Regions from separate parts of the Arthrobacter sp. CAN_C5 genome, predicted to be linked through region 2. Evidence: riboswitches for the same ligand, from Rfam matches in the RefSeq annotation. Region 2 holds a riboswitch; each other region holds the start of a gene.
What was found. Region 2 has a riboswitch for S-adenosylmethionine ahead of H4V95_RS09240 (ABC transporter substrate-binding protein). Riboswitches for the same ligand answer to the same signal wherever they lie in the genome.
Positions count from the first base shown of each region.

Region 1: another riboswitch for S-adenosylmethionine. It lies ahead of H4V95_RS13650 (homoserine O-acetyltransferase); the one in region 2 lies ahead of H4V95_RS09240 (ABC transporter substrate-binding protein).
Region 3: another riboswitch for S-adenosylmethionine. It lies ahead of H4V95_RS02095 (MetQ/NlpA family ABC transporter substrate-binding protein); the one in region 2 lies ahead of H4V95_RS09240 (ABC transporter substrate-binding protein).
Region 4: another riboswitch for S-adenosylmethionine. It lies ahead of sfnG (dimethylsulfone monooxygenase SfnG); the one in region 2 lies ahead of H4V95_RS09240 (ABC transporter substrate-binding protein).

Region 1 covers NZ_JAGGMZ010000001.1:2,900,042-2,907,677, forward strand. The annotation lists gene H4V95_RS13630 (DMT family transporter) at 1-220, opposite strand, end outside; gene H4V95_RS13635 (RNA-binding S4 domain-containing protein) at 311-556, shown strand; gene H4V95_RS13640 (alpha/beta hydrolase) at 598-1,305, opposite strand; gene H4V95_RS13645 (SGNH/GDSL hydrolase family protein) at 1,368-2,213, shown strand; gene H4V95_RS13650 (homoserine O-acetyltransferase) at 2,210-3,304, opposite strand; SAM riboswitch class IV at 3,359-3,493, opposite strand; gene H4V95_RS13655 (VOC family protein) at 3,625-4,266, shown strand; gene H4V95_RS13660 (CPBP family intramembrane glutamic endopeptidase) at 4,327-5,136, opposite strand; gene H4V95_RS13665 (DeoR/GlpR family DNA-binding transcription regulator) at 5,166-5,966, opposite strand; gene H4V95_RS13670 (class II fructose-bisphosphate aldolase) at 5,963-6,829, opposite strand; gene H4V95_RS13675 (hexose kinase) at 6,826-7,636, opposite strand, start outside.
Region 2 covers NZ_JAGGMZ010000001.1:1,954,045-1,961,680, forward strand. The annotation lists gene H4V95_RS09220 (MSMEG_4193 family putative phosphomutase) at 1-166, opposite strand, end outside; gene H4V95_RS09225 (DUF4193 domain-containing protein) at 545-847, shown strand; gene H4V95_RS09230 (metalloregulator ArsR/SmtB family transcription factor) at 1,029-1,388, opposite strand; gene H4V95_RS09235 (MFS transporter) at 1,385-2,626, opposite strand; SAM riboswitch class IV at 2,824-2,953, shown strand; gene H4V95_RS09240 (ABC transporter substrate-binding protein) at 3,099-4,775, shown strand; gene H4V95_RS09245 (ABC transporter permease) at 4,782-5,708, shown strand; gene H4V95_RS09250 (ABC transporter permease) at 5,705-6,529, shown strand; gene H4V95_RS09255 (ABC transporter ATP-binding protein) at 6,526-7,636, shown strand, end outside.
Region 3 covers NZ_JAGGMZ010000001.1:426,301-433,936, forward strand. The annotation lists gene H4V95_RS02080 (TetR/AcrR family transcriptional regulator C-terminal domain-containing protein) at 1-314, shown strand, start outside; gene H4V95_RS02085 (aldo/keto reductase) at 315-1,325, opposite strand; gene H4V95_RS02090 (bifunctional diguanylate cyclase/phosphodiesterase) at 1,744-3,249, shown strand; SAM riboswitch class IV at 3,419-3,536, shown strand; gene H4V95_RS02095 (MetQ/NlpA family ABC transporter substrate-binding protein) at 3,750-4,631, shown strand; gene H4V95_RS02100 (methionine ABC transporter ATP-binding protein) at 4,704-5,732, shown strand; gene H4V95_RS02105 (methionine ABC transporter permease) at 5,732-6,391, shown strand; gene H4V95_RS02110 (MFS transporter) at 6,381-7,607, opposite strand; gene H4V95_RS02115 (TetR/AcrR family transcriptional regulator) at 7,634-7,636, shown strand, end outside.
Region 4 covers NZ_JAGGMZ010000001.1:3,649,826-3,657,461, forward strand. The annotation lists gene H4V95_RS17000 (ABC transporter ATP-binding protein) at 162-974, shown strand; gene H4V95_RS17005 (aliphatic sulfonate ABC transporter substrate-binding protein) at 1,130-2,164, shown strand; gene H4V95_RS17010 (ABC transporter permease) at 2,161-3,075, shown strand; gene acs (acetate--CoA ligase) at 3,066-5,042, shown strand; gene H4V95_RS17020 (hypothetical protein) at 5,206-5,901, shown strand; SAM riboswitch class I at 5,977-6,081, shown strand; gene sfnG (dimethylsulfone monooxygenase SfnG) at 6,088-7,245, shown strand; gene H4V95_RS17030 (O-acetylhomoserine aminocarboxypropyltransferase/cysteine synthase family protein) at 7,245-7,636, shown strand, end outside.

The sequences.
Region 1 (7,636 bases), 950 kb from region 2:
GAGCGATCTGACGGAAACCGGCCCTGCCCCGGGGTAGCGCACAGGTGATGACCACCATCAGGACGAGCCCCGTACTGAAACTGACCAGCGCTGCCGCGGCCCCGTCGGCCAGCTGGGTCCCGAGTGCGCCGTTGATCCTGCCCTGCAGGGGGATGGCTACGCCAGCCCCGACGGCGAGAAGCAGGCCGGGGACGAGGGGAAGCCGGGGGTGGTGTGACACCTACTGATCCTATGGCAGCGTGGCTGGCCCAACTGATGCGCCTGCGGTCGCTGGCCAGCAGCAAGATGCCCGGCAAGGCAGAATGGTTCAATGAGCAAATCCCACGACGTCGACCCCACCGCCGCCGACACCATCCAGATCTCGGATGACATGATCCGGTTGGGCCAACTCCTGAAGCTGGCAAACCTCGCTGAGGACGGTACGCAAGCCAAGGAACTCATCGATCATGGCCTGGTGAAGGTCAACGGGGCGATCGAGGAGCGCCGTGGCGCCCAACTGCACCCCGGCGACGTGGTGACCGTCAACGGTGTCTCGGTGAGAATCACCAGCGGCTGAGACCAGCGCTGCTGTTGAACCGCGGCCCTTCCCGGCCGTGATTACCCCCGGCTAGGTTGCGGTTCGATTCCGAACACCGTCAGTTCAAGGAATTCCTTGACGTGCGCCAGTTCCCTGACGCTGATGCTGTGGCCGATCCCCGCGTACAGCACCTTGGTGAGGCTGGTGTGCGCGACAGCCCAGCGGTGGGTGAACTCGATCCGGTCCCCAGTGATCACCGGGTCATCCTGGTCCCGGCCCCAGAACAGCGGCACCGGGTGGGCCGCGACGTCGTCGTCGTGGAAGAAGTCGCTTCCGTCGGCGGGCACCACGAAACCTGACAGGCCGACGACGGTGGTGAAGTCCCGGGGGCGGTGGCGCAGCAGGGTGGTCGCTACGGCCATCCCCATGGAGAACCCGAGCAGGGACACGCTTGGGTGCACCGACTTCACCGAATCCAGCCAGGCGGCCACCCGGGCGACCGAGTCAGTGACCAGGTCCACCGAGTACCCGGTGTCCTGGCTGAGGGGGAACCAGGTGAATCCGGGTCCCTGCGCGTGGGGGGCACGGACGGAGGCTACGGTCAGGTCGGCGGGGAGGTGGTCCACCAGGCCCATCAGGTCTTCCTCGTTGGCAAGGTGCCCGTGGAACATCACCAGCAGGGCGGTCCCCTGCCTCTCCTCCTCGGGACGGGACCACAGGACTACCGGATCCCAGGCCGGCCCGGTGGCTTGCTCGGCTGATGTGTGGGGGGTATCCGAAAGAGTCATTGAAGTATTCTGGCATGCGCCCACCGGTGGCACCCAGCCGGGGACTGCTACAGGATAGGAGGATGAACCGGAACCTGTACCAGCCACCGGAACCCCATCCCGCCGGAAACGCCACTCCCCACCCCTGGACGCGTTACGTTGCGCTGGGTGATTCATTCACCGAGGGAATCGGCGATCCGAACCCCGAGAGCGTCGGCGGCAACCGGGGCTGGGCCGACCGGGTGGCAGAGGAACTTGCCCTGAGCCGTGAGGACTTCGCGTATGCCAACCTCGCGGTCCGCGGGCGGCTCCTGCACCAGATTGTCGATCAGCAGGTGGAGCCCGCGCTGGCGTTGCGGCCGGACCTGATCACCATTTCGGCGGGCGGCAACGACCTGATCCGTCCGGGCGGCGATCCCGACCGGCTCGCCGAACAACTGGACAGCGCCGTCGAACAACTCAGCGCCGACCATGCGACGGTAGTGCTGTTCACCGGACCGGACGCGCGCGAGTCGGTCCTGGGGAACTTCAGATCCCGGACCGCCATCTTCAATGAAAACCTGCGGATCATCGCGGCGCGCCACGACGCGTTGATCGCCGACCTGTGGGCGTTGCGCCAACTGGTCGACATGCAGATGTGGGACGGGGACCGCCTGCATTTCTCTCCTCTGGGCCACCACACGATCGCGATGATGGTGCTGGAGACCCTCGCCGTGCCGCATTCCCTGACTCCACTGAAACCGCAGCCCCTGCCCCACAAGAGCTGGCGTGCAGCCCGTACAGAGGACCTCGTCTGGGCGAAGGTGTACTTCGTTCCCTGGGTGTTGCGCCGGCTCCGCCGCCAGTCGGCCGGTGACGACATACTGGCGAAGCGTCCGGATGCCGCGCCCATCTTCGGTCCGGGTATGCCGCCGGGCGCGGGCGGCTAGGAGTAGAAGGCGTCCCGCAGCCTGTCGTGGAGCTGGCTGACCTCGGTGAGGAACGCGTCGTGACCGATCGGTGAGGTGATCAGGTGCACGGGTACCTCTCCGGGCAGCGCGTCCGCCAGGAGCTGGGACTGGCTGGGATAGTAAAGCCGGTCCGAGTCCACCGCGGCGATGAAGAACTGCGCCCGCGCCAACTGCACCGCTGCGTGCAGCGAGCCACGATCGCGAGCCGCGTCGTGACCCATCAGGGCTTCGGTCAAGGCAACATAGCTGTTGGCGTCGAAGCGGTCCACCAGTTTGTCAGCCTGATGATCAAGGTAGCTCTCCACCTGGTAGCGGCCACGGGCCGCCGGATCGGTGGAGCCGAAGGGGACCTCCGGACTCTGGGGTGCCCGGCCGAACCGGTACTCAAGCTCGGGTTCGGACCGGTAGGTGATGTGGGCGATCCGTCGCGCCAGCCCCAGCCCCGCGGTGGGCCCGCTGCCGGGGTAGTAGTCGCCGCCGGCGAACCCGGGGTCCAGGCGGATGGCAGCGAGCTGGGCCTGGCCGAAGGCGATCTGTTCCGCGGAGCTCGACGCCGTGCACGCGATGACTGCGCATCGTTCCACCCGATCCGGATACATCAGTGCCCACTCGAGGGCCCTGGCCCCACCCAGGGACCCCCCAAGCACCGAATGCCAGGTCCCGATTCCCAGTGCATCCGCCAGCAGCGCTTCGGCCCGCACGGAATCCCGCACCGTCAGGAACGGGAACCGCGATCCCCAGGGGACGCCGTCGGGATCGAGGCTGGCGGGGCCGGTGGACCCGTAGCACCCGCCGAGCATGTTGATCGACACGGCGAAGTACCTGGTGGTATCGATAGTCTTGCCCGGGCCGACCAGCTGGTCCCACCAGCCGTCCTCGTCCGAATCGCCCCGGGCGACATGGGAGCTGCCCGTCAGTGCGTGCTGGATCAGGACCGCGTTGGAGGCATCCGCGTTGAGGGTGCCCCAGGTTTCGTAGGCGAGGGTGAGTTCGGGGAGGTATCCCCCGGTCTCGCAGGTGAAGGGGCCCAGGCTGCGGGTCTGCACCGTCCCGTCCCGGCGCGAATGCATGGTGCTGCCCTGTTGGGTCGTGTGAAGAGTTGTCACTGAAACCGCCCGCCTCGAAGTCCGCGCTTGCGCCGGACACCTTGCCCGCCGCCTGGTCGTCACCCGGGGCACCCCGCCGCGAAGGAGGGTTGCCGTCCAGCAAGCCGGGGCTCTGGTGGAACGGTAATCCGCTCCGTGCTGGCACTCGTGACCTGCTTCTAGATAACCCGAAGAAGCCGTCCCGGTGCAAATATGTGAACGCAATCTACCGCGACAGCGGGGCCCATCAAGAGGTTAGGCGACCCTAAGTCGAGACACACATCACAAAGTGCAAAACTAGGGCCATGCGCTTGGACCATGTCTCATATGCTTGTGAACCCGACGGCCTCGTAGCGACAGCGGGGAGGATTTCCGCTGCCCTGGGCATCGAACCGGTCAAGGGCGGTGTGCACCCCCGCTTCGGCACGCGGAACATGATTTTCCCTTTGCTGAATGGCCAATACCTTGAGGTGGTCGAGGTACTCAACCACCCCGCGTCAGACAAGGCGCCCTTCGGCCAGGCGGTCCGTGCGCGCTCCGAAGCCGGTGGAGGCTGGATGGGGTGGTGCGTCGCGGTCGACGACCTGGCCCCGTTTGAGGAGCGGCTCGGCCGCAGCGCGGTTCCCGGAAACCGCAAGTTCCCGGACGGACAGGAACTGACGTGGCAGCAGATCGGCATCAAGGGTTTGATCGCCGACCCCCAGGTTCCCTACATGTTGAGGTGGGATGACGGGACCGAGGCGCTGCACCCCTCGCATGCCCGCCCAACGTCGGTCCGGCTCGACTCGTTGACCATCGCCGGGTCACCCGATCGGATCGCCGAATGGCTGGGGACCCCCGCCACCGATCCGCTGGATGGTGTCGCGGTGCGCTGGGTGGCCCCGAACGGCACTCCCGGCGTGATGTCGGTGACCTTCGAGGCTGCCAGCGGCCTGGTTGAAATCTAGCCCGTCCCCGCTCACCAAATTACGGCCCCGGCCCACCGGGCCGGGGCGGGTCGGGTTCCCCTAGTCGCCGATACCGATCGCCGACCCGAAGAGGGCAAAGCCAACGAAACCCGCAATGTCCAGCAGCGCGTGGGCAATTACCAGCGGCATCACCCGTTTGGTGCGGGTGTAGGCGTACCCGAAGATCAGCCCCATGATGAAGTTGCCGATAAACGGCCCGAACCCCTGGTACAGGTGGTAGCTGCCGCGCAGCAGGGCGCTGCTGACGATGATCACCGGCGTCGACCATCCGAGCTGGCGCAGCCGGTGGAACAGATACCCCACCACGATCACCTCCTCGACAACCGCATGGCGCAGTGCCGACAGCATGAGCACCGGCACCGTCCACCAGTACGCGTCGAGCGCCGCCGGTTCGATCGCCGTCGTGATACCCAGCGCCCTGCCGCCCGCGTACACGCCCAGCGTGCCCGCCCCGATCAGGACGGCCAGGCCGAAACCGAGCCCGAAGTCGACCCGGGGCCGACTGAAGGTGAACCCCAGCGTCCTGAACGCCGATTTGCCGGGCTCCGTGAGCAGGAACAGCACCAGGAACACCGGGATGAGGGCAAAGAAGATGCCCAGCAGCTGGTAAACGAGATCGAAATACTGCCGGTCGTTGAGCACGGGGTTGAGCCGCGTGGTCTGGGACGCCAGCGGAGCCTGGCTCAGTTTGTCGAGCAGGTTCACTACCGAGTAGACCGCCGACTGGCCAAGGGACAGTCCCAGGACAATCGCGATCTCCGCGGTGATCCGGCGGCGCTGGCCGGGTGAGGCACTCCCGACGGCGCCGGGAGCGGGCCGTGCGGGCGGGTGGGTGGCATCGGTGGGCATGGCAGCCATCCTAGTGGGAGCTCCTGTGGCTATTCGGTGGCCACCATCGGCGCCACGATCACCGTGGTGCCGTGATCCTCGAACGACTGCCGCTGGGCGTCGGTAATCCCGGAGTCGGTGATCAGGTTGCTGAAGGTGTAACCGGTCATGGTGGCGAAGCAACGGGTGCCGATTTTCGACGAGTCCGCGACCACATAGGCGGTGGTTGCCCGCTTGGCGACCATCGCGTTAACTGCCGCCTCCCCCTCATCACTGATGGTGGGGCCGACGACCGGGTCCAGGCCGTTCACCCCGACGAACGCGAGGTCCAGAGCTACCCGCTGCAGCACCGCGTCGGCATAGGATCCCACCAGCTCGTAGGATCGCGGATTGACGATCCCACCGGTGACCATGATCTTGAAGTTGGGCCGGACCACCAGCTGGGCTGCAATGTTGATCGCGTTGGTCACGACCGTGAGGGTGGGCTTGGTGGACGGTTCCATCAGGTCGCTGCGCTTGCTCAGGGCCGAGGCGATCGCAGTGCTGGTGGTCCCCCCGCACAGCCCGATCACCGCGCCCTTGGGAATGAGGTCGCTTGCCGCCTGGGCGATGGCCCGTTTCTGGTCCGCGTGGGCGTCCCTGTTGTAGCGGCCGGGCAGGTCGTAGGCGACGGCCTCGATGCTGGCGCCACCGTGGGTACGGGTCAGCAGCCGCTGCTCCGCGAGGCTGTCCAGGTCCCGCCGGGCGGTCGCCGGTGACACCTTGAGCTTGGTGACGATCTCCTCGACATCCACCTGGCTGGCCACAGACAGAAGGTCAAGGATGGCGGTGAGCCGCTCTGCACGTTTCATCGTGCCTGCCCCTTCCCGGGTGCTGAGCCCGCGGCGGCGAAAAGGGTGAGTAACCGGGCCGTCTCAGGTTCGATGGCGGCACGTCCGGCAGCGAGGTACTTGCGCGGGTCGACCGCCGACGGGTTGTGCTCGAGATACAGGCGGACGGCGCGGGTGGCCAGCTGGTTCAGGTGGGTTGAGACATTGATCTTCGTCATCCCGGCCCGGATTGCCGCGGTGAGGTTCGCGTCGGAGACCCCCGATGACCCGTGGAGCACCAGCGGCACCTCAAGGACTGATTTCAGGGCTGCGATCCGTACCAGGTCCAGTTCGGCGCTGCGCTGTGTCATGGCGTGGGACGAGCCGACGGCGACGGCGAGGGCGTCCACGCCCGTTGCCGTCACGAAGGCGGCGGCCTCCCCCGGGTCGGTGCGGACTCCCGGCGCGTGGGCGCCGTCCTTCCCGCCGATCTGTCCCAGTTCGGCCTCGACATACACACCGCGTTCCCGGGCATAGGCGGCGACCCGCGAGGTGGTGGCGACGTTGTCCGCGAAAGGCAGGGCGGCGCCGTCGTACATCACGGACCCGAAACCCAGGTCAACGGCGGCGAGGGCCAACTCCGGGTCCTCGGCGTGGTCGAGGTGGACGGCGACCGGCACGCTCGCCGACCGGGCGATCGCGAGGGTGGCCAGGGCGATCGGCTCCAGCTGCCGGTGGTATTTGACGCAGTTTTCGGAAATCTGCAGGATCACCGGGAGTCCCGCCGCCTCCGCGCCGGCCACCAGCGCTTCGGCGGTTTCCAGATGGATCACGTTGAAGGCGCCGAGGCCCGTCCCGGCGGCAACAGCAGCGGCCATCAGATCGCGTGTCGGTGTGAGGCTCATGGTCGGGGCTCCTGCTGTGCGTGGGGGCTCGTGGGCCGGTCCGGGGTGTTTGGCTCTGGGGTCGTGAGGGCGGGGGTGTTAGGGGCCGGGGTCGTAAGGGCCGGCGTGATGGTGACCGCTGCGACCAGCTCCGGGAAGCTGGCGTGCAGCTCTCCCGCGGCCGGCATCAGGACCGCGGCGGCCGACCAGGCGGTGGCCAGCCGCAGCAGGGTCTCGTCGCCTTGGTCGGAGGCGGCGTCGGTGTCGGTGTCGGCATCAATGTCGGTGGCAGCGACGCCTGCGGCGGAGGTGGCGCTCGAGGCGAGCACGACGGCGAGAGCGGCAACCGCGGCGTCCCCCGCGCCGGTCGGATTCCCGTCCACCCGTGGCAGGGAGGCCCACAGGGTAGGTCTCCTGGTCCGGTGCAGGGCCATGCCGTCCTCCCCGCAGCTGACCACTACGGCACCCGCGCCGCGGCTCAACAGCTGTCGGGCGCCGTCGTCGAGCGTCGTGGCACCGGTCGCTGCCAGCAGTTCGTGATGGTTGGGCTTGAGGAGGTCCGCGCCGGCGTCGGCCGCCGCCAGCAGCGCGTCGCCGGAGGTATCGATAATGCTGGGGATGCCCTGCTCCCGGGCGCGCCGCACGAGGGATGGGTAGAAGTCCGCTGGCGCACCCTCGGGCAGGCTGCCGGAACCCACCAGTGCACCGGCACCGTCGAGCTGGGCTTCGAGCGCAGCACGGAGCGCACCCCACTCGGTGTCCGAGAGGGGGCGTCCGGCCTCGTTAAAGATGCTGGTCTGCCCGGCCTCGCGGTCGACGAATGCCATG
Region 2 (7,636 bases):
GGCTGGACACCACCGCAACCACCGGTACCACCGCGAGCCGTTCGCCGGTGAGCGCCGCCTGGTCGCGTCCCACCTGGTCGAGGCTGACGCCTGCCGTCCGTCCGGCCAGTAGTCCGGACGCATTCGCTGTCGTGCGGCCGTGTCGCACGAGAATCACTGTTGCCATCCACCCAGCCTAGCCATCCGCACTCAGTCAGGTGAACAAGTAACCGCAGGGACAGGACCCGAGGCATGGGCGGCCGTCAACATCGCGGCTGTCCTCAGCCTCAGAGCTTGATGTCTGAGCCTCAGAGCTCGAGGTGTGGCAAAACTCACGGGCTGGCCCTTAAGCCACGTCCGAAGAAGGACACTGCAGCCGTTGGGTAGCCCCGATACACTCACCATCGGCGGTCTCCGAAGGAGTTTCGTCGACGCTGAGGGAATCTCGTCGACGTTGAAGGAACTTAAAGGCCCCTCCAGACGCTTATAGCGTAAGCCGGCCAATCACGGCCGGTGATCCCTGTACTCTGGTTGATCACACAACTGAAGGAGAAGCAACGCCCGCATGGCAACAGACTACGACGAACCACGCGTCAGGCCCGAAGACCAGCCTGTCAACGAATCGCTCGAAGCGATTCAGGCTCAACGCAGCGCCACCACCCAGTCTTCAACAATTGACACCGATGAGAGCGACACTGCTGAAGGGTTCGATCTTCCCGGCGCCGTCCTGGAGGAAGAACTCCTCATCTCCGTCATTCCCGAGCGTGAAGACGAGTTCACCTGCATGTCCTGCTTCCTGGTGAAGCACCGCACCCAGCTCGCACGCGAGAAGAACGGCGATAAGTACTGCGCCGAATGCGAAGGATAGTCTCAGCTCCTGGCGAAGGCGATCGATCCGGATAAGCTACTGCTGGCCATCCAGTAGAGCGCCCAGATCCTTCGATTCTCGCGTGACCTGGCTGGAACTCCCTCACTCTGGGGTGGACAATCATGATCTATCTTGATGTCTCTACGATTATTGTTGACCAGCAGGGCTGACCGGGCTGCCGCTAGCCGTGGATGGGTTCCCCGCTCACGCGATGATCTGCAAGATTCATGCCCTCACGTACCAGCCGGGCCAGATGGCCGTCGGCGATGCTATACACAACGCGCTGGCCTTCTTTTCTTGTGGTCACCAGACCCGAGAACCGAAGTTTTGCAAGATGCTGGCTCACAGACGTCCGCGAGGCAGCGGTGTGATCTACCAGGGCGGTCACATCGGCCGGTGACTGGGTGAGGAGCCATAACAGGTGGAGCCGGGTAGGGTCTGCGAGCATTTTGAACACGGCTGCTCCCGCCTCCAGCCGCAGGTCATCCGGGGATCCAGAATGGTGCAGGCTCGGCTCCGGCTGTAACTGGCGGTCAGTCATTGATGTGCCTCCTGGACAGTCGCTGTTTCCCCGGAAACCGGGCTCCAACCTCGAGGCCACAGCTTCAGTGCCGCCAATACCCCCAGTGTAGCCAGGCCCGCAAGAATCCCTGCCGTTGCCTCTTGCCCCAGGGTCGCCCCCAACCACCCCGCGATCGGGTAGGTCAGGATGAAACAGGCGTGCGACAGCGAGAACTGGGCGGTGAAAAGGGGGGCCCGCGACGCGCTGGTGGCAGCTCTCCTGAGTAGCCGTGCAGATGGGGTGTTGATCATAGAGGTCCCAGCACCCAGCACAGTCCACACCGCGAGCAGAAGAACCCAGGACTGCCCAGCAGCGGCAAGCACCCCGGCCAATCCCAGGCCTAGTGAGATCACACCGCCTCCCGCAATCATCAGGGTTCGATCCGTCACGCGGTCAAGAAGAGGTGGAACCGTGAGGGCGACAGCCATGGAACCTGCGCCGTAGCAGGCCAGAGCAATGGCAAGGTCGGTATTTGTTCCTTCGAACAGCTCCAATGCGTAGACAACGGTGTTCACCAGCACAAGGGCAGTCCCGCAGGCCACGACAAAATTCAGCGCCATGAGTCCACGGAGGGTCGGCTCACCAAGAAAAATTCGCGTACCGAGGGTGGTCCGGTGAAGAACCGAGGCGCGTTGTACGGTGATCTGCTGAGGGGGTAGTGGGGTGGCGACGACCATCGCGGCCGACAGGAGGAAACCCACAGCGGTGCCGACGAAAAGGAGGTGAAAGCTCATGAAAGTCAGGAGCGCCGCCGCCAGGATCGGGCTGAGTACTGACTCCAGATCATAGGCGAGGCGGGAAAGGGACAGCGCCCGGGTATAGTCGCGCTCCCGCGGTAGAAGCGTTGGAATCAACGCCTGGAACGCGGGTGTGAACGTTGCCGATGCGGACTGCAAAATGAACACCAATAGGTAGATCTGCCAGACCTGATCGACCAACGGCAACGTGAGTGCTATACCAGTGCGCATCAGATCCGCGCCGATCAGGACGGCCTTCCGGGGTACCCGTTCCACCAGTACCGCCATGACGGGTGCAACGAAAACGTAGGCCAGCATCTTAATCGTCAGAGCCGTTCCGAGCACCGTCCCGGCCCGCGCGCCCGCCAGATCATAGGCGAGTAGACCCAGGGCAACGGTGAGGAGACCCGTTCCCGCCAAGGCCACCACCTGGGCCGTGAAGAGTCGTCTGTAGGCGGTCACCCTGAGTACTTCAAGCACGAAGTGTCCTCTCGGTCAAAGGGGCGAGCCGTCCGGAACGAAACAGCTTGCATCCCCTTCAGTATATGTGCACACGTTCGCACACATAAGCACAGCGTGATCAGCGCATAAACAAATACCCGAATTATGACCCGCAATTGATGGAAGTTACTTCCTATTAATTGCTGGTCTGCGCATTGTGCATATACTGGGGACAGCTTCAAGAGACGCGGTCGTAAAGCTCCGACTGGACCGCGCACCAACCCCATGTTCGTGGGTGGTTCGGATGACGAAGCGGCCTTCGCCTCGGTAATTACCAGACCGAGCCGGCGCAGGCAAGAGCACTTCGAAAGGCGTACCTCGTGAGTTGTCCGGCTAGCCGTTCCATTTCCTGATAATTATGCGCTAACAATTCAGCGCTGATTCGACCCCCTTTATTCTTTCTCCGGGTAGTGCCTTTAGTGTGCCCCCGGACCGCACCGAGGAATAGCACATGAACAATAAAGCGCTCCATCCTGCCCACAATTCCCAGCGACCGCAGGGCAGAATAGCCATTCTCGCGTCGCTCCTCGTAGCCTCCCTGGTGAGCGGTTGCGCTGCGTCCGCCAACCCGGCTGCGAACCCGGCTGTTGACCCGGCCTCGGATCCCGTGTCTGGTGGCATCCTCGACGTGTCGATCTCGGCCGAGCCGGGTTGCCTCGACGGACACGGCATCTCAGCGACCCAGCAACAGTTCCTGGGGAGGCTGATCTACGACAATGTGGTCACCCTTGACGACGACGGCGAGATAGCTCCCTATCTCGCGGAGTCGTGGGAAATTTCCGACGACGGCAAGACGTACACCTTCCACCTCAAGGAGGGAGTCACCTTCAGCGACGGCTCCCCCTGGAACGCCGAGGTGTTTGGGCTCAATCTGGAGCACATGAGGGATCCAGCGACCAAGTCCCCCCTTGCCGCCGCCTACATAGCGCCCTACGTCGACGGCACGGTGATTGATGAGTACACGTTCGAGGCACACCTGGAGTACGCCTACACACCCTTCCTCTACACGCTGGCCCAGTCGTGGCTTGGTATGAACTCCGGCAAGGCCATCCTCGAATCCCCTGACACTCTCTGCCAAGAGCCGATCGGAACGGGCCCGTTTACCGTTGCCGACTACCGCCCTGGCCAGGGCATCAGCTATACCAAACGGGAGGGGTACGACTGGGCACCGGAGTGGCTTGAGGGTGACGGCGAGGCCTACCTTGATGGGGTGGAGGTCACCCTGGTGGGTGAGCCGGTCATCCGCCACCAGTCCCTCGTGTCCGGGCAGTATGACCTGACGGAGAACCTGGCCCCGCAGAACGCTGCCGCGGTCGACGCAAACCCGGACTTCACCTACGAGAATTTGGTGCGCACCGGCAGCCCCAACGTGCTCAGCTTCAACCTGAGCCGTGCACCCTTCAGCGACCAGGCCGTCCGCGAGGCGTTCGTGGCTGCCATCGACACGCAGGCGGTCACCCAAAGTCTCGGCTTCGGCACGTTCACACCGACCGACAGTTTCCTGTCGACGGCAAGCAAATACTACGATCCGGCGGTTGAGGGGACCCTGCACCACGACCTGGAGAAAGCGAATCAGCTCCTGGACGACGCTGGCTGGACCGGCCGCGACGACGAGGGGTTCCGGACCAGGGACGGCGAGCGCCTCGTCATCGACGTGCCCACTGTCGAGAGCACCACGCCTAACCCCCTGCTCGTCCAGCTGCAGGGTGAAGCACGGAAGGCCGGCTTCGACCTCCAGATCATCCAGTTGCCGCAAGCACAGCTGAGCGAACTGCGGTACGCCGGTGACTATGACGCGCTGGCCGGCGTGTGGCACACCAACACCACCGACGTGCTGTTCATCAGGTATCACTCCTCGGAGATCACGGGAGAGCGAATCGGTCAGAACTCCTCCTATGTGGATGACCCCACTCTCGATGACCTTCTCCTGGCGGCCCGGGCGGCCGATGACGGGCAGATCGCCGACGAAGCCTACTCGGAGGTCCAGCACCGGTTGCTGGACATTGTGCCTGGCCTGCCGCTGCACGAAAACCCCAGCCAGTTCGCCTACTCCAATGCGGTGCGGGACGTTGCCGTGGACACCTCTCACCCCGTCCCCGTCCTGACCTACGCCTGGAAGGCGGAGTAGGTGGGCATGGCACGGCGGATCCTGTTCCGGCTGGTAATCGGGCTCGGAGTCCTGTGGGGGGCGGCCACCATGACTTTCCTTGCCGTCTACCTCATCCCCGGCGACACCGCCCTCCTGATTCTTGGCGGACCCGATGCCCGCCCCACCGCAGAAACCCTCGCCCAGGTGCGCAGCGACTACCTGCTCAACGAACCCCTGATCGTGCAGTACGCCAGTTACCTGGGCAACCTGCTGCAGGGAGACCTGGGGCAGTCCTACCGCCTCCGGATCCCCGTCACCGTTGCGATCGGGCAGCAGATCGGTGCGACGGCGATGCTCGCCGCCGCGGCTGCGTTCGTCGCCCTGCCACTGACGGTGCTCGTTGCCGTGCTTTCCGCCCAGCGGTCCCCCTGGGTTCGATCAATCGTGTCCGGGATCGAGGTGGTGCTCGCCGCAACACCCACCTTCATCATCGGTTTCGTCCTGCTGATCGTCTTCTCCTTCACCCTGCGCTGGTTTCCCATCGGAGGGGATCAGGGTGTCATCGCCCTGATCCTTCCGGCGCTGACCCTGGCGTTGGCGGTGTTCGGAACGCTCTCACAGGTGCTGCGCAACGAGCTGGAAGATGTTTTGGAGCAGCCGTTCATTCTGACGGCCCGCGCACGCGGCATGCGGGACCTCCCGGTTCGTATGCTGCACGCGCTCCGGCACGCCGCCATCCCTGTGATGACCCTGTCGGGGTTCGTTGTTGCCTCCCTCTTCGGCGGGTCGGTGATTGTCGAGACCCTGTTCAGCCGGCAGGGAATCGGCGCCCTGACCCTCGCCTCTGTCTACAACAAGGACCTGCCGGTGATCATCGGCATCGTTCTCCTGTCGGCAGCCGTCTACGTGGTGGTCAACCTGGCGGTCGACCTCCTTTACACGCTCATCGACCCGAAAGTGGTGACCTCTTGAGCATCCTCTCCCAGACAGCGCGACGCCCCGGGCTGCTCCTTGCCACCGGCTTCCTCCTCTGGCTCACCGCAGCAGTCCTGGTGCCGGGCGTGCTCGCCAGCGCCGACCCCTATACCGTCAATCCGGCGCGCAGCTTCGAGGCGCCCAACCCCACGGCCCTCTTTGGGACCGATGACTCAGGGGCGGACATCTACTCCCGGATCGTGCACGGTGCTGCGACGTCCCTCTACATCGGGCTGGGTGCGACCGCCATCGGGCTGGTCGGCGGGACGGCCATCGGTTTGCTTGCCGGATTGAACGGCCGGCTCGTCGAAGCCTCGGTTATGCGGGTCCTGGACGTGACCCTTGCCATCCCCGAGATCCTCCTTGCCCTGGTGGTCATCGGCATCATCGGCGGAGGCACCGAGAACGCGATCCTGGCCATCGGGGCGGGCAGCGTCGCCTACTACGCCCGCATCACCCGGGCCCAGACCCATCTGGTCCGCCGCTCCGGCTACGTCGAAGCGGCCGGCACACTCGGGCTGCGCCGCGGCCAGGTTCTGCTCACGCATGTCATTCCCAATGTCATGAAGCCGGTGCTCGTCCTGGCAACCATCGGCGTCGGCTCCGCCATTGGCGCGGGGGCGTCCCTGAGCTTCCTGGGTCTGGGCACTCCACCCCCGGCGCCGGAGTGGGGCGCGATGCTGTCCGTTGGCCGCAATTTCATCACCAACGCGCCGTGGATGATCACCCTCCCCGCCGCATTCCTTGTCGCCACCGTACTATCCATCACCGTGATCGGGCGCGAGCTCCGACGCCGAGCAGAAGGAAGAGTCCAATGACCGCCACAGCCGCCACAGCACTCGCCACCCGGGAGCCCACCCCGTCCGCCATCCCTCTTCCCTCCCCCCTGGTCGAGCTCGCGAACCTCACGGTCGACTTCGGTAGGGGTACCCGCCGACACCGTGCCGTGAACGACGTCAGCCTGTCGGTCCTGCCGGGCGAGTGCCTCGCCCTGGTGGGTGAGTCCGGCTCCGGCAAGTCCGTCACCGCGCGGACCCTGGTCGGGTTGACCGGTCACGGCTCCCAGGTGAGCACCCGCTTCCAGAGGTTCAACGGGCAGAACGTAACCGGCTGGGGCGAACGGCAGTGGAGCCGGGTACGGGGCAAGGACGCCGGCTTCATCCTGCAAGACGCCCTTTCGTCCCTTGATTCCCTGCGGACAGTGGGAAAGGAGGTGGGTGAGGTACTGCGACTCCACTCGCTGTTCTCCCGCGTCGAACGCGACCGCCGCATCATCGAACTCCTTCGGTCGGTAGGGATCCCGGACCCGGAGGTCCGCGCTTCCCAGTACCCGCATCAGCTTTCGGGCGGGCTCCGGCAACGGGCGCTCATTGCGTCGGCCATCGCCGCTGAGCCGGGCCTCCTGATCGCCGACGAGCCGACGACGGCGCTCGACGCGACCATCGCGGCCCAGGTCCTGCGCTTGCTGGGCGACCTGAAGGGCGGCAGTACCGGCATGCTTGTCGTCAGCCATGACCTGGCCGTCGTTGCCAACCTGGCGGATCGGGTGGCAGTCATGCGCCAGGGCGAAATTGTCGAGGAAGGAACCATGGAGGCGGTCCTCCTGGACCCGCAGCATCCTTACACCAAGGGCCTCCTGGCCGCCATTCCCTCGGCGGCCTCCCGGGGGTCCCGGCTGACGGGCCCACTCACACGTGTCGACTCACCCACGCCAACCAGAACGCCAGCACGAGTCAGGACACCGCAACCAGCCAAAACATCGGTACCAGGCAGTACACCGGAACGAGGCAGTACGGCGCTCCTCACGGCCGACCGCATCCACAAGAGCTACCCGGACTCGGGTGGGACCTCGCGCACTGCAGTGGCCGGGGTGTCCTTCCAGCTGCGGAAAGGATCCACCCTGGGCATCGTCGGTGAGTCAGGCT
Region 3 (7,636 bases), 1.5 Mb from region 2:
TTGACGCTCTTTCACTCGTTGATCTGCTGGTTCTTGGTTCTGCGATCGACGCGGGATCTCCCGAACCGCCGTGGGAGCCGTCGGAACTTGCGCATCCCTCCCTGTCACGAGCACTGGCGACTCAAACCGGTGCCCGGCGACAGGACAGGGCTTTTGCCCTGGGGCTCGACGCGGTCATCGCCGAACTGGACCGTCAGCTGACCACTCACGTCGCCCCTGACGGGTTAGACCGGGCGATTCGTCGCCCTGCCCCTGCCAGTCCTCACGTTTCGGCGAAGGGGAGCGAAATTGAGGAAGGGGCGAACTTGTTGTAGCTAGTTCGCCGGAACGGGAGCCAGCGGCGAGATGAGCTGTTCCTCGCGCAGGGCATCCCAGAAGGCGGCGGGCACCGTCTCCTGCAGTGCGGCGAGGTCCTCCGCGATGCGGCTCGGTTTGGTGGCGCCCGGTATCACCGCGGTAGTTGCCGGGTGGGCGAGCGAGAACTGCAGCGCTGCCGCCTTGATGCCGATTCCGTGTTCAGCCGTCAGTGCCTTGATGCGTTCCACCTTGGTAATGATCTCGGCCGACGCTTCCTGATACTCGAAGTGCTTGCCGCCAGCAAGAATGCCCGAACTGTAAGGTCCGCCCACCACAATATCCACCTGGTGATCGACTGCCGCCGGGAGGAGGCGCTCCAGGGCACGATCATGGTCGAGGAGCGTATACCGTCCGGCCAGGAGGAAGGCATCGGGCTGGGGCTCGTCCAGATCGAGTGTCAGCTCCAGTGCCTCCACACGGTTGACGCCCACACCCCAGGCCTTGATGACGCCCTCGTCCCGCAACCGGGTCAGGGTGCGGAAAGCGCCGGTCCGGGCCGATTCAAAGACGGCAAGCCACTCATCGCCGTAGAAGTCCTGGGCAATGTCGTGAACCCAGACGATATCCAGTCGGTCGGTTTTCAGTCGTTTGAGACTGTCCTCCACCGAACGGAGAGTGGCGTCTGCCGAGTAGTCGTTGACCACCTTGTTCGGGCGGCCGTGGGCGAACAATCCGCCCTTCTCTCCCATGTCGCGTGCTGAGACGTCCTCGGTCTCGTCGAGGATCACACGGCCCACCTTCGTGCTCAGCACATAGTCACCCCGAGGGTGCGCGGAGAGTACATCGCCGAGGCGGATCTCGGCGAGGCCAGCACCGTAGAACGGTGCGGTGTCAAAGTACCTGATGCCCTGGTCCCAGGCGGCTGCGACAGTGGCCGTGGCCTCTTCCTCGGGAATGGCCCGGAACATGTTGCCCAGCGGTGCAGTGCCGAACCCGATGGGTGCCGGGAGCAAGGATGAAATGGTCACGGAGGGGTTCTCCTTCGGGAGGTGTTGGGCGTGCTGCGCAGGATTCGCACAGGATCTTCAAAGTAAGGCGCCTTCGTATTTACCCGGGGGTTACACTGGGAAAACCGGCGCGAACGTGGTGAAACGTGAAGAACAACACCACTGATTAAGCATATCGTTCGGCTGGGCGGGCCACGGGACCTTCCGCCACCCCACAGGAAGGTCTCTCATGCACTACGTCTCTTGTCGTCGACGACTGATCGCCAATCGACCCACAGAGTGTTGCCGCGCAATCAGCGGTACCCCGGCCCACAATTTGTCATGCAGAAGATAAGCGTCTTTTCGGCACTCTCGCCGTGGAAGCACCTCATCGGTCATGGATTCGCCACCGCTGGGGACTTCAGATTTCCGTTGATTCACCCGAAAGCGAATTGCACTTATGCCCGACCCCGCAAGTGATTCATCCGCCGCACTGTTTCAGGACACCCCCTCCGATCGGGAATACACCGAGTCGTCCATGGCGGGCCCCGAGGCCCGGCCATATGAGCGTGCCCTCGAGGACGTGCGTCGCGGCATTGAGGCTCAGCCCACCCCGGCGGCTGCCCAGGCCGGGCTGACGCACCTGATGCGCCACGACCCCCTCACCGGGCTGGTCAACCGAACGGGTTTCCTCTCCGAGCTGTGGGCCCTCCTCGCCGAGGATGGCACCGACCAGTCTCCCGTGGGCGTCCTGATCCTCGACATTGACCACTTCATGGCGGTCAATGAGGGACTGGGTATCGCTGCCGGCGACGAGGCACTCAGCATCGTGGCATGGCGGCTCCGGTCCACAATGAGCGACACTGCGGTTGTCGCGCGCCTCGATGGAGACGAGTTTGCCGTCGTCGATACTTTTGCTGACACGGCAGCCGCGTGTCAGGCGGCAGCCTTGCTGCTGGCGGCCCTCAACGCGCCGATGATTGTGGGCGGGTCAACGCTCGATCTTTCGGTCAGCATTGGGTTTGCGATGGCTAGTTCCAGCGATACGACCGACGGCGTGCTAGGCAGGGCCACCACCGCCGTGAACCGGGCGAAGAAGCTGGGGCGTAACCGGTTTGAAGTGGAAATCGGAAGCACCAAGGACCCGACAGATGGTCGTCTCAAGCGCCGAGGCGAACTGCGGCAGGCGATCGACGACGGCGAACTGCTCCTCCTCTTCCAGCCGCAGATCGACCTGGCCAACGGACAGATGAGCGGTTTTGAAGCGCTGGTCCGGTGGGATCACCCGGACCGGGGGTTGCTGGACCCGGGATCCTTCATCGACTTCGCCGAGGAGTCCGGGCTGATCCTGCCCCTCGGTGCCTGGGTCGTCAACGCCGCCGTGGCGCAGCAGGCGGCCTGGCACCGTTCCTCACCCGGCCGGGCACCGGTACGCATGTCAGTGAACATTTCGGCCATTCAGTTGAATGACCCCCATCTGGCGGACATCGTGACTGCAGCTCTGGAACGTCACAACGTGGCGGCGGGACTGCTCACCCTCGAGATCACCGAGACGGCGTTGACAGTCGACCCCGAAAGTGCGCTCCGGACGCTCAACGCGCTCAGCGCACTGGGCGTCAGCTTGTCCATCGATGACTTCGGGACCGGCCACTCCAGCCTGGTCTATCTGCGGCGCTTCCCAATCGATGAGCTCAAGATTGACCGGTCATTCATCGCGGGCCTTACCTCCGATACCAAGGACCACGCGATCGTGACCTCCTGCATCCAGCTCGCCCACGCGACGAACATGTCTGCGGTGGCCGAGGGCGTCGAAACGGCCGGCCAGCTGGAAGCCCTGTTGGGGCTTGGCTGCGATCTGGCGCAAGGCTACTTTTACACCCGGCCCATGACCGCGGTAGATCTGGAACCCTGGTTCGTTCCGCGTCCGGACAACCAGATCATGTCCCGGGAGCAGCTCACCGGCTAGTCGCGCCGCTGGATCACCGGCGGTCGCGATGACCGACCAGGCTATGAGGGCCTGCTGGGTGGTCATGCCGAGGAACCGGCTCGCCAGCAGTTCTCTGCCGGGCCATTTGTGACGATCCTTCGAGACCATTTTTTGACCCTGCGAATTATCTGCTTTAGCGTGAACTCAGAATCAAGAGTTCAGCCAATGGCTCCCTGGCCGGTTGAACAGCAACCCTCTCCCGTAGTGGGGTGCTTCAGGTGAAGATTCGGCCACCGGAACAAGTCCCCGGATGGCAAGTACGGCGTATCCAGGAGAGTCCCCGCAAGGGTCTCGGTGATACCGCCCGCGATCTCGAAGCGAGCCAGTATGTAACACCCGAGGAATCCCGCCCGATTGTCGCTGCAGTTTACGCAGCACCTTCACATTTTTCTTTTCTTAGTGCCGATCCAGCAGAGCTTCCGGCCGATTTCGCCTGCCCGCTGGTCCTTTTCCCAAGTAAACCGTTCAAAGGAAAACCCATGAATTCCCGCAAACTCCTGTCCCTTGCCGTAGTCCCCTTTCTGGCCCTCACCGTCGCCTGCGGTTCGTCGGAAGGCTCCGACTCCGGCAACGAAAGCATCAGCCTCGGCGTCGTCGGTGCCAGCGACCCGGAATGGGGGCTGTTGACCGAAGCCGCGGCGGAGGAGGGAATTGACCTTGAGGTCATCGACTTCGCCGAGTACACCCAGCCCAACCCCGCACTGAGCGAAAGCGAACTCGACCTCAACCAGTTCCAGCACCTGGTGTACCTGGCGCGCTACAACGTTTCCAGCGGTGCGGAGCTCGCCCCGATCGGGTCCACAGCGATCTACCCTCTGGGTCTGTACTCCACCCAGTACGGCTCGGTCGACGAGATCCCCGAGGGCTCCACCGTCGCCGTCCCCAATGACGAGAGCAACCTGGCCAGGGGCCTGCTCGTGCTCCAGTCCGCTGGACTGGTGGTGCTCGACGGCGGCGGCAGTGCCTTCTCGACCATCGACGACATTGACGAGGAGGCCTCCAAGGTCACCGTCACCACCCTCGAGGCCTCGTTGACACCCACGTCGTTGCCCGACGTCGCCGCCGCGATCATCAACAACGACTTCGTTCAGGACGCGGGGCTGAACTTCGAGGACGCCATCGCGCAGGACGATCCGACGGATCCCGCCGCCGTTGCGTACGTGAACGTGTTCGCCGCCCGTGCCGGTGAGGAGACCAACGAGACCTACCAAAAGCTGGTGAGCATCTACCAGGAAAACCAGGAGGTGCAGGACGCCGTCCAGGAGACCTCCGGTGGGACGGCCGAGTTCCTGGTGGTAACTCCCGAGGAGCTGCAGTCAACCCTCGACACTGTCGAGGAAGACACCGCCGCCCAGGGCTAGCCAGGCCCCGCCAACTCCTGCGGCCGGCCGGCGATCCCGGCTGGCCGCAGGGCTCTTCCAGCAAGGAGCACCATGCCCCTCATCTCTTTGCAGGACGTCACGAAAAGCTTCCCTCCGGGGCGGCGCGGTGACGATCCTGTGCACGCTATCGACAACGTCAGCCTAGACATTGAGGCCGGCGAGATCTACGGGATCATTGGGTACTCGGGTGCCGGCAAGAGCACCCTGGTCCGGCTGATCAACGCGCTGGAGAAGGCGACCAGCGGCACGATCATCGTCGACGGACACCAGGTCACCAACGTGCCCGACCGCCAGCTGCGCAAGCTGCGCCTCGACATTGGCATGATCTTCCAGCAGTTCAACCTGTTCAACGCGAAGACGGTCTGGAACAACGTTGCCTACCCGCTCCGCGTCGCAGGGAAGAGCCGGGAGGAAATCCAGGCGCGCGTCACCGAGCTCCTCGACTTTGTGGGGCTGGCAGACAAGGCATCGAACTACCCTGAGCAGCTCTCCGGTGGGCAGAAGCAGCGCGTCGGGATTGCCCGCGCGCTGGCCACGTCACCGAAGATTCTCCTGGCCGATGAGGCCACCTCGGCGCTGGACCCCGAGACCACCCACGAGGTGTTGCGCCTGCTGCGCCGGGTCAACGAGGAGCTGGGGATCACCATTGTGGTGATTACTCACGAGATGGATGTCATCCAGACCCTCGCCACCAAGGTGGCGGTGATGGACGGTGGCCGGATCGTCGAGCGAGGTGACGTTTTCGACGTCTTCTCCAACCCGCGTCAGGCCTCGTCGCAACGGTTCGTCTCCACGGTGGTCAGGGGCATCCCGTCACCCGACGAGGTCGCCGTGCTGCGCGAGCGGCATGCGGGTCGGATCGTCACCTTCTCCTTCCGCGACGGCGACTCGTCCCAGGCCTCGGTGTTCCTTGAACTCGCCGCTGCGGGGGTCGAGTTCGAGCTGATCTACGGGGGCATCAACGACATCAGGGGCCGCGCGTTCGGGCACCTCACCCTCGCGCTTACCGGACCGGGCACCGCGATCGACGCCGCACTGGCCAGTCTCGCCACCCGCACCACTGTGAAGGAGCTCAGCTGATGGATTCCCTGATCGATCTCAGCCCGGAACTGTGGCAGGCCACCTACGAGACCCTCTACATCGTCGGGTTCAGCCTATTCTTCGGCGGTCTGGGTGGGCTGCTCCTCGGTATCGGCCTTTACACCACGCGGGCCGGCAGCATCCTGGGGAACAGCGCCGTGTTCAGCACCCTGAACATCATTGTCAACATTTTCAGGCCCATCCCGTTCATCATCTTCCTGGCCGCGGCGCAACCCCTGGCCCGGGCTGTGACGGGGACCGGTATCGGCAACAGCGCCATCATCTTCACGCTGTCGCTGGCCGCCGCGTTCGGGATCAGCCGCATTGTGGAGCAGAACCTGTTGACCGTGCAGCCCGGAGTGATCGAGGCGGCACGCTCAGTAGGTGCCGGCCGGCTCCGGATCATCCTGACCATCATCATCCCGGAAGCCCTGGGACCGCTGATCCTTGGCTACACGTTTATCTTCGTGGCGCTGGTCGACATGTCGGCCGTCGCTGGCTATGTGGGCGGTGGAGGGTTGGGCAACTTCGCCATCCAATACGGTTACCGGCAGTTCAACCCCTGGGTCACCTGGGCTGCAGTGATTGTGATTATCCTGCTGGTGCAGGCGGTCCAGCTCCTGGGGAACGTACTCGCCCGGAAGGCGCTCAGGCGGTAGTCTCCAGTGCCGGCGCCGTGGCCCGATCCTGATTTGTCGTGGCCTGACCCCGACCTGTGGGGTGTGGCCGCGGCGCCGGCTTCAGGACGCCGAGCAGACAGATGCCAGCGGCGATGGCAAAGGCGGCCGTAAAACCGATTCCCTCGATTATTGAACCGGTCAGCGTGGCGCCGACGGCTTGCCCGAGCACCAGGCTGGTGAAGAGGATCGACGTTCCGGCGGCGCTGTGCGTCGCCGAATGGGTGGCCCAGATGATCAGGACGGAGCTTGCCGCGGTGTAGGCCAGGCCGAACAGGGCCGCCGCGGCGAAGCTGAGGGGTATGTACTGCGGAGCCAGAGCGAACACCACCGTAGCGACCGCCGATGCCACAACGGTCGCTAGCCAGGTGGTCCGGATTGAGTGGCGGGCCAGCCAGGGTGCCGATAGGACAGCAACGGCGCCGCCCATGCCGAGTGCAATCCACGCTCCCGCCGATAGCGCTACCGCCATGCCCTGGTCCTCAAGGAGGATGCGGCCGTGCACCCAGACGGCGGAGACCCCCACGCCGAAGACGAAAGCTGCCATGATCGGGTGCCACAGGGCACGCAGTTCTGCACTCGTCCTCGTTGACGTCACCAGATGATCGGTGGTTCCCCCAATGGTGCGCGACCGGTCGGTCCGCAGCACGCCGATCAGAGCACCGAGTGCGACGACGGCGATCAGCCCCCAGGCCACCCGCCAGGAGGAGCCGACCAGCAGAGCCAAGGCACCTGCAAGCACCACACCGAAGCCGGTCCCCGAGTTCACCACCGACTGGGTTTTATTCATCTGTGCGGCCGGGATGTTCCGGCGAACCAGTTCCACCAGGGCAGGGGTGGCGAAGCCAGCCCCCATTCCCGCAATCAGCACTGCCGCAGCGAAGACGAGGGTGTCCTGAGCGGTGGCAACACCCGCACTGCCGGACGCTGCCGTCGATCCTGCGAGGATCGCCACCAGCCGTGGCCTGGTCGGCGCAAACCGGAACCCGATTAGCGCCGACACGCAATAGCTCACCGAAGCGCCGGAGGCCAGCAGGCCGCCGACCGTCGGCGTGAGCTCAAATGTGGCGGAGAACGCAGGAAGGAAGAGGCCGTATCCGAGGCGGGCCAGGCCATAGGTTGCAGCGATGAGCGCCAGCGCCATCACTGAAAGGAAGGGGCTGGCGGCGGTTTGAGAAGACTGTAACGTGCGTTTCATTGAAACGAACGTTATATGGTTAAGCCATG
Region 4 (7,636 bases), 1.7 Mb from region 2:
ACAGGAGTTTAGTAGTGGTTGACCATCCCGAGCGGCCGAGAGACCTGGATCGATGAAGCCGCAGCAACCCTGGCCATCCGGCTAACCATTTGCAAAGCATCAGTGCAGAGGGCAGCCGGTGACAGTAGGGTGCTACCGCCAGGATCGATGGAGTTAATCCTATGACCGTTCTGGCATCACCACAGTCCCCTACCACCGTGTCCGCCAAGCAGGCGCTCAATGTGAGGTTCACCGGCCTGGGCCGCAGTTTTGGACCCGCCGCTGACCGGCGCACCGTCCTCCGCGACATCAACTTCGACGTCGCTGCGGGGGAAGTCCTCGCCATCCTCGGGCCCAGCGGGTGCGGAAAATCCACCCTCCTGCGGGCCGCAGCGGGCCTGGACGCCCTCAACGCCGGCTCGGTGGTGATCGACGGCACCGAGGTCCGTGGCATCGACGAACGCTGCGCGGTGGCTTTCCAGGAGCCACGACTGCTGCCCTGGCACACCCTTCAGGCCAATGTCGCGATCGGCCTGCCCAAGGCGTCCAGCGCCAGTGAGGGCAAGGCGAAAGTGGCTGAGCTGCTGCAGCTGGTCGAGCTCGACCAGTTCGCCAAGCACCGCCCGAGGGAGGTCTCCGGCGGAATGGCACAGCGGGCCTCCCTGGCCCGGGCGCTGGCCCGGAACCCCGGGGTCCTCCTCCTCGACGAGCCGTTTGGTGCCCTGGACGCCCTCACCCGGATCAAAATGCAGGACCTCCTGCTCGACATCCACAAGGCCCAACCGACCACGGTATTGCTGGTCACCCACGACGTCGATGAAGCGCTGCAGCTCGCCGACCGGATCATTGTCCTGGGCGCCGACGGCGACCAACCCGGCGCCACCATCACCGAGGTCCTCACCGTCCCCGGGGACCGGCCACGCGACCGCAACTCGGCCGATCTCGGCCGAATGCGCAGTTCCCTGCTGACTTCCCTGGGAGTGACCGGCCACTAGGCCGCGCCTTCCTGTCCTTCTTCCGCGGCCACCCACCTCCCGGCGCTGCAGTAGTTTCCTGCACCCCCGGCACCCGCGCCACACCCAGTACCACCCAGTTTTTTCCCATTCCCACCCACCCCGTCCCCCACGACGTGTCTCACCAAAGGACCCCCATGAACCGCCACCCATCGCACCTCCCCCGCCGCACCGCCCTGGGCGCGGCCTCCCTCGCCGTCGTCGCCTCCTTCGCCCTGACCGGGTGCATGGCCGGCGAGGACGCCGCCGGTCCGGCGGGCGGGGAACTGAACATCGACTTTGCTACCTACAACCCCCTGTCCCTGGTCATCAAGGAACAGGGCTGGCTCGAGGCTGAACTGGCCGAGGAGAACGTCACCGTCAACTGGATCCAGTCCGCCGGGTCCAACAAAGCCAACGAGGCCCTGCGTGCCGGGGCGATCGACGTCGGGTCCACCGCCGGCTCGGCCGCGTTGCTCGCCCGTTCCAACGGCTCACCCATCAAGACCATCGACATCTACTCCCAGCCGGAATGGTCTGCCCTGGTAACCAACGCGGATTCCGGGATCGAGGAAATCGGGGACCTGCGCGGCAAGTCAATCGCCGCCACCAAAGGGACTGACCCGTACTTCTTCCTGTTGCAGGCCCTGGAGGCCGGCGGGGTAGATCCCTCCGAGGTGACGGTGCAGAACCTGCAGCACGCCGATGGGCGGGCTGCGCTGGCCAACGGGTCGGTCGATGCATGGTCCGGACTCGACCCGATCATGGCCTCCGCCGAGCAGGATGGCGCCACCCTCTTCTTCAGGGACATCGACTTCAATACCTACGGTTTCCTCAACGCCACCGAGGAGTTCATTGAAGAATCCCCCGAACTGGCCCAGACCGTCGTGAATGCCTACGAAAAGGCCCGCGAATGGGCTACCGAGAACCCCGAAGAGACAGCGGAAATCCTCGCCGAAGTCGCTGGAATCGACGTCGAGATCGCCAACGCCGTCATCATCGACCGCACCAACCTGTCCGTCGACCCCGCCCCGGGGGATGCGCAGCGTGCCGTGCTGGAAAAGATCGGGCCGGTATTCGTCGAATCCGGTGATGTTTCCAGCCAGGAACAGGTCGATGAAGCGCTGGACACCCTCTTTGATGACTCCCTGGTGCGCAACGCGGACCCCGCGGCGATTGAGGCCTCCTCATGACCCATCTGGGGAACCCGTACGTGACCGGGAACAGTGTTACGGCAGCGAGCAAGGCCGGTTTAGAGGCCTCAGGCTCCACCGTGACAACGGCAGACGCCACCCAGCCGCAGCCCGAACGGGGTGGGCCGGCACATGGATGGTCCCAGACCGGCCCGCTGCGGCGTGGCTGGGTGCGTCTGCTCCTCGGGTTGCTCCTGCCGGCGCTGATCATCACCGTCTGGCAGCTGAACTCGGTCACCGGCCTGTTCAGCTCCGTCCAGGTCCCGCCGCCGGCTGCGGTGTTCAACGCCGCCGTCGAACTCATTCAGCGCGGCGAGCTGTGGACCCACATCGGTATCTCCACCCAACGGGTGCTGCTGGGCTTCACGTTCGGCGCGGCCCTGGGACTGGTGGTCGGCTCACTGGTGGGGTTGTCCCGGATCGCCGACGCCCTGCTGGCACCGACCATCGGCGCGCTCCGGGCCGTCCCTTCCCTGGCCTGGGTACCGCTGCTGATCCTGTGGATGAAAATCGGTGAAGACTCGAAAATCACCCTGATTCTCATCGGCGCCTTCTTCCCGGTGTTCACCACCGTCTACATTGCGTTGCGCCACGTGGACCGGAACCTGGTCGAAGCTGGCCGGGCGTTCGGCCTCAAGGGCCTGAAGCTGCTGACCACCGTGCAACTCCCGGCGGTGATTCCCGCCGTTTTCTCGGGCCTGCGGCTGGGGCTCGCCCAGGCGTGGCTGTTCCTGGTCGCCGCGGAACTGATTGCCTCCTCCCTGGGGCTCGGCTATCTGCTCAGTGATTCACAGAACAATGGACGGGTGGACAGGATCTTCCTGGCCATCATCCTGCTGGCCATCATTGGCAAGACCACCGACGCCTTGCTGGGGATCGCCGAGAAGTGGGCGGTACGACGATGGGCCTAAGCCTGCAGGACGCCGACCCGCTCACCGAGGCAGAGCATCTCGACTTCTGGGACCGGCAGGCCCGCCGGCTGGATTGGGACACCGAGTGGTCGGCCGTGCACAGCTTCGACCCCGCCCGCCCGCTTCCGGGAGGGGCCGACGGTGGGGACGACGGTGGGGACGACGTCGAACTGACCGTCCCGGTCATCGAATGGTTCGCCGGCGGCCGCCTGAACGTGGCTCACAACTGCGTGGACCGGCACGTCGATGCCGGGTTGGGGAAGAAGGTGGCCCTGCACTTCGAGGGCGAGCCGGGAGACCGGCGCACCGTCACTTACGCGGACCTGCAGGACGAGGTGTCACGGGCCGCCAACGCGCTGCTGTCCCTCGGAGTCGGCAAGGGCGACCGGGTGGTGATCTACCTCCCGGTCCTCGTGGAAACGGTGGTGATCACCCTGGCGTGCGCCCGAATCGGGGCGGTCCACTCGCTGGTGTTCGGCGGTTTCTCGGCCGAAGCCCTCCGTTTCCGCGTCGAAGACACCGGCGCCAAGCTCCTGGTGACCACCGACGGGCAGTATCGTCGCGGCGCTGCGGTCCCCGTGAAGGCCAATGCTGACCAGGCCGTGTCCGGTTCACCCAGCATCGAGCACGTCCTCGTGATCCGCCGCACCGGCGACGACGTCGAGTGGACCGAGGGGCGCGACGTCTGGTGGCACGACGTCGTCGGCTCCGCCTCCCCGCACCACACTCCTGAGGCGTTCGACGCCGAGACCCCCCTGTTTATCATGTACACCTCCGGGACGACCGGTAAGCCCAAGGGTCTGGTCCACACCTCCGGCGGCTACCTCACCCAGGCGTCCTGGAGCTTCGAGTACCTGTTCAGCCACCCCGACCCGGAGCTGCGGGAGCACGACGTCCACTGGTGCACCGCCGACCTGGCCTGGGTCACCGCCCACACCTACGAGATCTACGGTCCGCTCTCCAACGGCGTCACCCAGGTGATCTTCGAGGGCACCCCCAACACGCCGCACCCGGGCCGGCACTTCGAGATCATCGAACGCTACGGCGTCACCAGCTACTACACGGCGCCCACGCTGATCCGGTCGCTGATGGGCTGGTTCCCGGACGGGGTGCCCAACGACTACAACCTGTCCTCGATCCGGCTTCTCGGCACCGTCGGCGAGGCCACCAACCCCGAGGCGTGGCGCTGGTTCAGGGAACACCTCGGGGCGGGCACCGCACCTGTGGTGGACACCTGGTGGCAGTCCGAGACCGGCGCGACCATCCTTTCCCCCCGACCGACCGACCCCTCGTTCAAGCCTGGCTGCGCAACACGTGCGCTGCCCGGTGTCAGCACCCGGATTGTCGACGACGCCGGCCACCCCGTGCCCGTCGGCGAACAAGGCCTGATCGTCGTGGACCGGACCGGACCGGCGATGGCCCGCACCGTGTGGGGCGACCCCCAGCGCTACCTCGATTCCTACTGGCGGAAGTTCGCTGCGCAGGGCTGGTTCCTCGCCGGGGACGGCGCGAGGTACGACGACGACGGCGACACCTGGATCCTCGGGCGGGTGGACGACGTGCTCAACGTGTCAGGGCACCGGCTCTCGACCATCGAGATCGAATCGGCCCTCGTGGCCCACCCCTGGGTGGTCGAGGCCGGTGTCTGCCCTGTTGCTGATCCGCGGACCGGTCACGCAATCGCCGCGTTCGTGGTCCTGTCACCCTCGGAGGGCACCGGTCCCGCCGTCGGGGAGGACGTGGACCGGGTGCTGCGGAACCATGTCGCCGCAGTGATCGGGCCGATCGCGAAACCGACCGCCGTCGTCGTCGTCGACGACGTGCCGAAGACCCGATCCGGGAAGATCATGCGGCGGCTCCTGACCCAGCTGTTCGAGAACACGGCGCTCGGCGACACCACGTCGCTCCAGAACGAGGGGTGCGTGCCCGGCATCGCGGCAGTGCTCGCCGCGCGCCCGGTCCGGTGACCCGCACCTCCTTCCGGTGAGCAACCTGGACATCGGTGATCACCATGTCCCTCACGGATGTCCAGGTTGACCCATCCGGTCCAGGTTGCTCACCCTTCCCGGGCATCGGGCCGCCCCGACGCAGCGTTTGTCGGTTGTTACGCGCGTGTGATCGGGTTGTGCCATGAGCATTGACAAGGATGAACAGAAGCGGCGCGAGGAACGGCTGGCAATTACCCGGATCGTGCTTCGGCCCACCGGAACACCCCTCCCGCTGGCGTTCATGGCGCTGGCAGTGGCGACCATCGGCGTCAGCGCGCTGCAACTGGGGATCATTCCGGCTCAAGAGGAACAGATCGTTGCGCTGGGGATCCTGGTGCTCACGGTACCGCTGCAACTGTTCTCCTCCGTCATTGGCTTCGGCGCCCGTGATCCGATTGCCGGGACAGGGATGGCCATGGTTGCCGGTACCTGGGCGCTGATCGCGGTGGCGATGCTGGTCACCCCGGGGGGCGCATCGATTTCCGCGCTCGGGGTGCTCCTGATTACCGCGGCGGTAGCTATGCTGGCACCGATCCTGGGCGCGAAGGGCAAGCTGGTGGCCGCCGCCGTGCTCGCTGGTTCCGCGCTGCGGTTCGCTTTCACCGGCGTCGCCCACCTGACGGGTGCGGATGGCTGGGAGACCGCCGCCGGGATCTTTGGGTTCGCGCTCGGCGCCCTGGCGATCTACGCAGCGATCGGCTTCGAAACGGAGGAAGCAGGCGGGCCGTTCCATGTCCCGCTGCTGCGCCGCGGATCGGGGACCAAGCCGCTGGCCGACGACATGGGCGAGCAGGTCGAAGGGATAGCCCGGGAGGCGGGCGTCCGCCGCCAGCTGTGAGGTCGCCACTCCGCCAACCACTGCAACGGAGAGCAACAATGTTGGTGCACCGCGATCGTGCTGTCACACTGGTGGGGACCATCCCGAGCGGTTGAGAGATCTGGCTCATTGACACCGCAGCAACCCTGGCCGCTGCCCACGGCAGTGACATTAGGGTGCTAATGCCAGGCACGATGGAGGACAAATATGGCTATTGACCTTTCCCAACCCCTGAAGTTTGCGTACTGGGTTCCCAATGTGAGCGGCGGCCTGGTGGTCTCCACTATTGAGCAGCGCACCGGCTGGGACTTTGAGTACAACAAGAAGCTGGCCCGCATCGCGGAGAACGCTGGGTTCGAGTACGCCCTCTCGCAAACCCGGTATGCGGCAAGCTACGGGGCAGACAAGCAGCACGAGGCGACGGCGTTCTCGCTGGCCCTGCTCGGCGCGACCGAGAAGCTGAAGGTGATTGCCGCCGTCCACCCCGGCATGTGGCAGCCCGGTGTCCTCGCGAAGTTCATCATCACCGCTGATCACATCTCGCAGGGCCGGGCGGCCGTGAACATTGTCTCGGGCTGGTTGAAGAGCGAGTTTACGGGCTTCGGCCTCCCCTGGTTGGAGCACGACGAACGCTACGTCCGCACCGAGGAATTCATCAGAATCCTCCGCGGCCTCTGGACAGAGCAGAACTTCTCGCAGTCCGGCAAGTACTACAACATCACCGACTTCACCCTCAACCCACCACCCGTTGACGTGCCCGGGCGGCCGCACCCGGAGGTCTTCTTCGGTGGGAACTCCACCGCGGCACAGGCCACCGCTGGCCGGGTGGCCGACTGGTACTTCTCCAACGGCAAGGACCTTGAGGGGTTCAAGGAGAACATCGCCGGCGTGCAGGCCTCCGCCGCCGAGGCCGGGCGCAAGCCACGGTTCGGACTCAACGGGTTCGTGATTGCCCGCGACACCGAGAAGGAAGCCCGCGAAACCCTCCGCGAGATTGTGGCCAAGGCACACAAGCCAGCGGTCGAGGGGTTCCGTGGCGCCGTCCAGGAAGCCGGTGCCTCCACCAAGGACGGCAAGGGCATGTGGGCAGATTCCTCCTTTGAGGACCTGATCCAGTACAACGACGGTTTCAAGACCCAGCTGATCGGCACGCCCGAGCAGATTGCCGAGCGGATCGTCGAGTACAAGAAGATCGGCGTCAACCTGATGCTGACCTGCTACCTCCACTTCCAGGAGGAAGTCGAAGCCTTCGGCCAAGACGTCCTCCCCATCGTCCGCGAACTTGAAGCGGACCTCGCCCGCAAAGAGGGCCTGGATTTCATCGTCAACGACGTCACTCACGAGAACATTAAGGCAGGTGTCTAATGGCTGACCGCAGCTTCGGATTCCGTACGCGTGCACTCCATGCAGGGGGCACCCCCGACTCGGCACATGGTGCCCGGGCCGTCCCCATCTACCAGACGACATCGTTCGTGTTCAAGGACACGGCCGACGCCGCAAACCTCTTTGCGCTGCAAAAGTACGGCAACATCTACTCACGGATCGGCAACCCCACGGTCGCGGCCTTCGAGGAGCGGATCGCGTCGCTGGAGGGTGGCATCGGGGCGGTCGCGACGGCGTCGGGCATGAGCGCCGAATTTATCACCTTCGCTGCGCTCTGCCAGGCCGGGGACCATATCGTCGCCGCGTCGCAGCTGTACGGCGGCACCGTCACCCAGCTCGACGTGACGTTGCGCCGGTTTGGCATCGATACCAC